3 regions of the Sodalis sp. C49 genome follow, and region 1 is predicted to be linked to each of the others. Evidence: predicted binding sites of a transcription regulator. Region 1 holds the regulator's gene; each other region holds the start of a gene.
The links. The regulator ArgR, encoded in region 1, controls arginine synthesis, uptake and breakdown. The targets are predictions, from matches to a motif close to ANTGAATAAAAATACANT.
Positions count from the first base shown of each region.

Region 2: the regulator ArgR is predicted to act here: its motif matches at 1,222-1,239, upstream of argC (N-acetyl-gamma-glutamyl-phosphate reductase).
Region 3: the regulator ArgR is predicted to act here: its motif matches at 1,486-1,503, upstream of argF (ornithine carbamoyltransferase).

Region 1 covers NZ_CP163303.1:2,744,516-2,746,788, forward strand. Annotated here, with positions in the region: gene mdh (malate dehydrogenase) at 1-493, opposite strand, end outside; gene argR (transcriptional regulator ArgR) at 947-1,417, shown strand; gene yhcN (peroxide/acid stress response protein YhcN) at 1,864-2,127, shown strand.
Region 2 covers NZ_CP163303.1:3,443,384-3,445,656, forward strand. Annotated here, with positions in the region: gene argB (acetylglutamate kinase) at 1-34, opposite strand, end outside; gene argC (N-acetyl-gamma-glutamyl-phosphate reductase) at 61-1,065, opposite strand; gene argE (acetylornithine deacetylase) at 1,286-2,273, shown strand, end outside.
Region 3 covers NZ_CP163303.1:3,236,872-3,239,144, reverse strand. Annotated here, with positions in the region: gene ABUK12_RS14570 (YhcH/YjgK/YiaL family protein) at 1-428, shown strand, start outside; gene argF (ornithine carbamoyltransferase) at 446-1,453, opposite strand; gene rraB (ribonuclease E inhibitor RraB) at 1,630-2,091, shown strand; gene ABUK12_RS14555 (GNAT family N-acetyltransferase) at 2,106-2,273, opposite strand, start outside.

The DNA of each region.
Region 1 (2,273 bases):
GCAAGCCTTTCAGCTCGGCGACAAAAGTATTGGAACGGATGATATCCAGGGTAGTGACGCCGAAAAGCTTGCGTTTGTCATACACCCCGGCTTTCTTCAGCGCTTCAGCGGCAATCGCCACGGTGGTATTGACGGGATTGGTGATAATGCCGATTAACGCCGTGGGACAGGCTTTCGCCACCTGGTTGATCAGGTTGCGTACAATGCCCGCATTGACGTTAAACAGATCGGCGCGATCCATGCCGGGCTTACGCGCCACGCCGGCGGAAATAAGAACGATGTCCGCCCCTGCCAAGGCGGGGGTTGCGTCCTCGCCGCTAAAGCCCTTAATCTTGACCGCGGTGGGAATATGGCTGAGATCGACCGCCACGCCGGGCGTTACGGGGGCGATGTCATAAAGAGAGAGTTCTGAACCTGGAGGGAGCTGGGTTTTGAGCAACAGGGCAAGGGCCTGGCCTATGCCACCCGCTGCGCCGAGAACTGCGACTTTCATTCTAATCTCCTTATTATTATAGGAAAAATTAAATGCCGTCAAATCATCTGGTTATGATCATAGAGACATAAACGGGTAAAAACAAATCAGCGATCGCAAATTTGAGAATTGACGCATTAACTTCCCTTTTTTATCCCTATTAGCCGCCCGAATTCCCATGCCGGATGACCTCACCGGATAATGCCTGTCGCCGCCGTTCAATACCCGTGGTTAGCGTCCACACTACACCGACAGCAATGGTTAAAACAACATCAAATTAATAACATTCTCTTTACTTTTAACGGCCATGAAATATGGGAGCCCGGTCATGGTCGGTTTGAATAGATATTGCTAAGCTGATTGTTTTGCCGACTTAATTTGGCCATCCTGGCGGTGGCTGCGCATTGTTATTGCATAAAAATGCAAATTTATGCATAATTCGTCGGACAATACTGGCTACTGGTTTGGGAAAATATGCGCAACCACTTTAAACAAGAAGAACTGGTGAAAGCTTTTAAGGCCTTGCTTAAGGAAGAGAAATTCAGCTCCCAAGGTGAAATCGTTTTTGCATTGCAAGAACAGGGATTTGAAAATATTAACCAGTCCAAGGTATCAAGGATGCTGACTAAATTCGGCGCGGTAAGGACCCGCAACGCGAAGATGGAAATGGTCTATTGCCTGCCGGCGGAACTGGGCGTGCCCACCACCAGCAGTCCGCTGAAAAACCTGGTGCTGGATGTCGATCACAACGACGCGGTTATCGTTATCCATACCAGTCCCGGCGCCGCCCAGCTTATCGCGCGGCTGCTGGATTCCCTGGGTAAATCCGAAGGCATCCTGGGCACCATAGCCGGGGACGATACGATCTTTACCACCCCCGCCAAGGGTTTTAGCGTAAAGCAGCTTTACGAAGCCATCCTTATTCTGTTTGAACAGGAACTCTAAGCCGACGATCGGGCGCTTTATAACGCCAGCGCCTAACATTCGTGCTTTTCATCTCTTTTATGCCGCTGCAAAAGCGTCATCACGCCACAAATGATGCTGCCTTTGTGGTCCTAAGCCCCGCTAATATTCTCTCTATGGTTTCACCGCGGCGGTTTCCACCGCCGGTGGCCGGCCAGACAGCACGTTTGGCTAAAACTCGCTATCTGATTGAAATTACAATTATTTAACATGAATTGTATATTATTCAACCACTTTTAATAGCTTTTTCTTATATCATGCGAAAGTACAGAAATAAAGTTTCATAATAAATTATGAGCAAACTACTAATACCTGCCGTTACTAGTGTATACTTTGTTTCGTGATGAACATCACGTTTTACATCCTGTTGTCAGCAATAAAGAACAGCATGAAGAACGTCAGTCAAAAGAATAGTAGAGGTATAAAACATGAAAATTAAAACCGCAGTATCACTGATGACCGTAATGTCAGCCTTATCTTTCGGCGCCTTCGCCGCAGAATCAATCTCGCAGGATCAGGCCAGCGGCTTGCATTCGTTCGGCACCGTAAGCGTAGGCGGGATCGCGGGTGCGCCTTCCGACATCCATCAGGCGCTGAATCAAGCTGCTGAAGCCAAAGGCGCAACGGCATACCACATCACGGAAGCCCGTGAAAATGATACCTGGCACGCCACGGCCGAGTTGTATAAATAAGCACATGGATGGAGGGCACCGGCAGCGACTTGCCGCCGCGCCCTGGGCTGAATTGCTGAAAGCCGGCGGGTTCGTCAAGGCTTGAAACAATAATCAATAACGCAGTGCAGAAAGAGTTTACTCCAGAAGTCAAAGCGGTTATGCCG
Region 2 (2,273 bases), 700 kb from region 1:
ACACGCCACCCAGTTTTATAATTAACGGATTCATTATTTTTATTACCTCGTCGCCAGCCGTTACAGCAGCGCCTGCGTTTGTGCAAAACCAAAGCGGATATTAGCGCATTGTACTGCCTGCGCGGCCGCTCCTTTTAATAAATTATCTTCGGTGGCCACCACGATTAAATGCTCGCCCTGCACCGCGAAGCCAATATCGCAAAACGGCAGTCCCACTACCGCCTTCAGCGCCGGCACGCCTTTCTCATACAACCGTACCAGGGGTTTATCGTGATAGGCGTTATGATAGGATTCGGCCACATCGCCCGCCGTCACGCCCGCGTTTAAGCGGCAGGTGATGGTGGCCAGGATACCGCGGGCAAAATTGCCTAAATGGGGGGTAAATATCACCGGGATGCCAAGATGGGCGGCGATTTCCGGCTGGTGGCGATGGGTAAATATGCCGTAGGGTTGCAGACTGACCTCGCAGACGCTGGTGGCAAGCGACGCTTTCCGGCCAGCGCCGCTGACGCCGCTGACGGCGTTGATCACCGGCCACTGGGCGTCGTTAAGCAGACCGCCGTCGACCAGCGGCTTGAGCGCCAGCTGGGACGCGGTGGGATAGCAGCCCGGCACGGCAATCAGTTGCGCCTGCTGCAACGCCTCGCCCTGCCATTCCGCCAGGCCGTAGACCGCCTTCGCCAGCCAGTCGGCATGCTGGTGTTCAAAACCATAATACTGGCTGTAGAACGATGCCTGATTGACGCGGAACGCGCCGGAGAGGTCGAACACCACGCAGCCGGCGGCCAGGAATACCGGCGCCAGATCGTGGCTGACCTCATGGGCGGTGGCGAGAAACACCACATCCACCGTTTTCGCCAGTTCAGCGGCGTCGATCAGGGGCAGCAGCGGTAAATCGACCACGCCCTTAAGCTGGGGATGCAGTTCGGACAGTAATTTCCCGGCATCCGCACTTTGCGCTGAAACCGCCAAAGCGGTTATGTTCATATGCGGGTGACGGTTGAGATAGGCCGCAAGCTCAGCTCCGGCGTATCCGCTGGCACCAACAATCAGCGTATTCAGCATGACTTTTGTTCACCTTCTTGATTTGCTATCACGACGAGAAGGGATCTCCAGCAACTCTTTGTCGCCTAAGTCGTCGCTTAAGCAACTATTCGCTGTTCACCCGGGAGGTCAAGCGTAGTAGTCTGGTAAGTATCCGTTTACTTTACGCTCAACGTTAGTGTATTTTTATTCACTATTATTGCATGAATATTGATACTATCCAAACTAAAGGCTGTCAACAGTGAAGACAAAATTACCCCCGTTTATGGAGTTGTACCGCGCCCTGATCGCCACGCCGTCCATCAGTGCCACCGACAGCGCCCTGGATCAAAGTAATCAGACCTTAATCAATTTGCTGGCGGGGTGGTTCACGACGCTGGGTTTCCAGGTCGAAATCCAGCCGGTGCCGGGCACGCGCAACAAATATAATATGCTGGCCCGTATCGGCAGCGGCGCCGGCGGCCTGCTGCTGACGGGGCACACCGATACCGTCCCGTTTGACGACGGACGCTGGACACGCGATCCCTTTACCCTGACCGAAGACAATAATAAGCTGTATGGCCTGGGCACCGCCGATATGAAAGGCTTTTTTGCCTTTATCCTCGACACGCTGCGCGATATCGATACCAGCAAGCTGCAAAAGCCATTATATATCCTCGCCACCGCCGATGAGGAAACCAGTATGGCGGGAGCCAGCTATTTCGCCCAGTCCAGCGAGCTGCGCCCGGATTGCGCCATTATCGGCGAACCGACCTCGCTGCAGCCGGTGCGCGCCCATAAAGGCCATATTTCCAATGCGGTGCGTATCCAGGGCCAATCAGGCCACTCCAGCGACCCGAGCCTGGGCGTTAACGCTATCGAACTGATGCACGAGGCCATTTCCCACCTGATGATACTACGCAATACGTTGCAGGAACGTTACCATCACCCGGCCTTCGACATCCCCTACCCCACCATGAATTTCGGCCACATCCACGGCGGTGATTCCGCCAATCGCATTTGCGGCTGCTGCGAGCTGCATATGGATATCCGCCCGTTGCCCGGCCTGACGCTCGGCGACCTGGACGGGTTATTGACCGAGGCCCTGGCGCCGGTAAGCGCGCGCTGGCCGGGACGGTTAACCATTACCGCCCTGCATCCGCCCATTCCCGGTTATGAATGCCCGGCGGACCATCGCCTGGTGGCAGTGGTGGAGACGTTGCTGGGCGTCAAAACCGACGTGGTCAATT
Region 3 (2,273 bases), 490 kb from region 1:
ATCTGCCCGCCAAGCTGCGTGACGCCATCGACTATGTCAAACAACACATTACCAGCGAGACGCCGCTGGGTAAGCATGATATCGACGGCGACCGGGTATTTGTGCTGATCTCCAACGACAGCACCGATCTGCTGGAAAAGCGCCGCGCCGAGTTCCACGCTAAATATCTCGATATCCAGATCGTGCTGGACGGCGTGGAAGGCATGACCTTCAGCAACCTGCCGGCGGGCAAGACCGATACCGACTGGCTGGCGGATAAGGATATTGCCTTCCTGGCCGCGGGCGAGCAGGAAAAACAGTTTGTGATGCAGGCGGGCGACTTTGTGGTGTATTACCCCGGCGAAGTGCATAAACCGCTGTGCGCGGTCGGCGCGCCGGCCCATGTGCGCAAAGCGGTGGTGAAAATCGACACCGCCCTGGTTCGCTGAACAGATAGTACGCCGGCTTATTCCCGCGCGAGCGTTGCCACCATCACCGCTTTGATGGTGTGCAACCGGTTCTCCGCCTGATCGAATACCAGGCTGTGCGCCGATTCAAACACCTCGTCGGTCACTTCCATGCCGCCGGCCAGGCCATATTGTTCGGCCATTTGTTTGCCTACGCCGGTCTGGTCGTCATGGAACGCGGGCAGGCAGTGCAGAAATTTCACCTCTGGGTTGCCGGTCAGCCGGAGCATCGCCATATTGACCTGGTAGGGACGCAGCAGGGCGATACGCTCTCCCCACAGGGCTTTCTCCTCGCCCATGGAAACCCAAACGTCGGTGTAGATAAAATCCACCTCGCGCACGCCCGCCGCGATATCCTCGGTCAGGGTAATATTGCCGCCGCGCTGTTGCGCCAGTTCGCGGCAATGGGCCACCAGCCGCTTATCCGGCCAACAGGCGCTGGGGGCGACCAGGCGTAAATCCAGGCCGGTCAGCGCCGCCGCTTCCAGCATGCTGTTGCCCATATTGTTACGGGCGTCCCCCACGTAGGCGAACGCCATCTGCGCGAAGGTTTTCTGCGGCAGGTGTTCCTGCATGGTCAGCAGATCGGCCAGTAACTGGGTAGGGTGGAACTCGGTGGTTAACCCGTTCCACACCGGCACGCCGGCATGGCGCGCCAGTGTCTCGACGATCTCCTGACCGTAGCCGCGGTATTGAATGCCGTCGTAAAGCCGGCCCAGGACGCGGGCGGTATCCTTAATGGATTCCTTATGTCCGATCTGGCTGCCGCTCGGGCCGAGATAGGTGACGCGCGCGCCCTGATCGAATGCGGCGACTTCGAAAGAGCAGCGGGTGCGGGTCGAGTCTTTTTCGAAGATGAGCGCGATATTTTTACCCGCCAGGCGCGGTGTTTCCCGCCCGGACTGTTTTTCCCGCTTCAGGCTGGCGGCCAGGGCCAGTAATTCATGGATCTCGGCGGGCGTGAAATCCAATAACTTCAGGAAATGACGGTGATAGAACTGGCTCATATGCGGCGTTCTCCGGTCTTAATCAATTGTAAATTGAATTTAAATTCACTTTATATGTATGAATATTCAATTTCAAGTGTTGATATCAATTCTTTCATGTTTAAGCTGGAGCCTTACCCCCGGCTGTGGGAAAATAGGTTCCTAACAGGCCGACCGACGCATTGAGGATTGAGGGCATGGCACATCAATTTCTGGAAGAGCAGCGTGACGAAACGCGTTTGATAATCGAAGAGCTGCTGGAAGATGGCAGCGATCCGGAAGCGCTTTACACCATTGAACACCATCTGTCCGCCGAGAATTTCGATACGCTGGAAAAAGCCGCGGTCGAAGCCTTCAAGCTGGGTTATGAAGTCACCGATGCCGAAGAGCTGGAAGTGGAAGACGGCTCCGTGCTGATGTGCTGCGACGCCGTCAGCGAAATCGCGCTGAACGCGGAACTTATCGACACCCAGGTCGAACAGCTGTTTACCTTGGCCGAGCGCCTGGGCGTCAACTATGACGGCTGGGGCACGTATTTTGAAGACGGCGAAGACGACGAAGACGACGAAGCGGATGAGGACGGCGAAGAGGGGATTGACGGCTCGGCCCCGCCGGCGCGCGGCCTTCTGGATCAGGACGACAACGGCACCCGCCACTAAGGCCATACGCGCCGTCAGATCAAAGGCTTAAGCATCGTGACTTCGCAATCCACATGTCCGGTGTGGCCCATCGGCCCGGCGATATGCCCAAACCCCAGCCGTTCATACAGCGCTATGGCCCGGGTCAGGGTGGCGGTGGTTTCCAGGTAACAGTGGGTAAACCCCTGCCCGCGGGCAAAGTC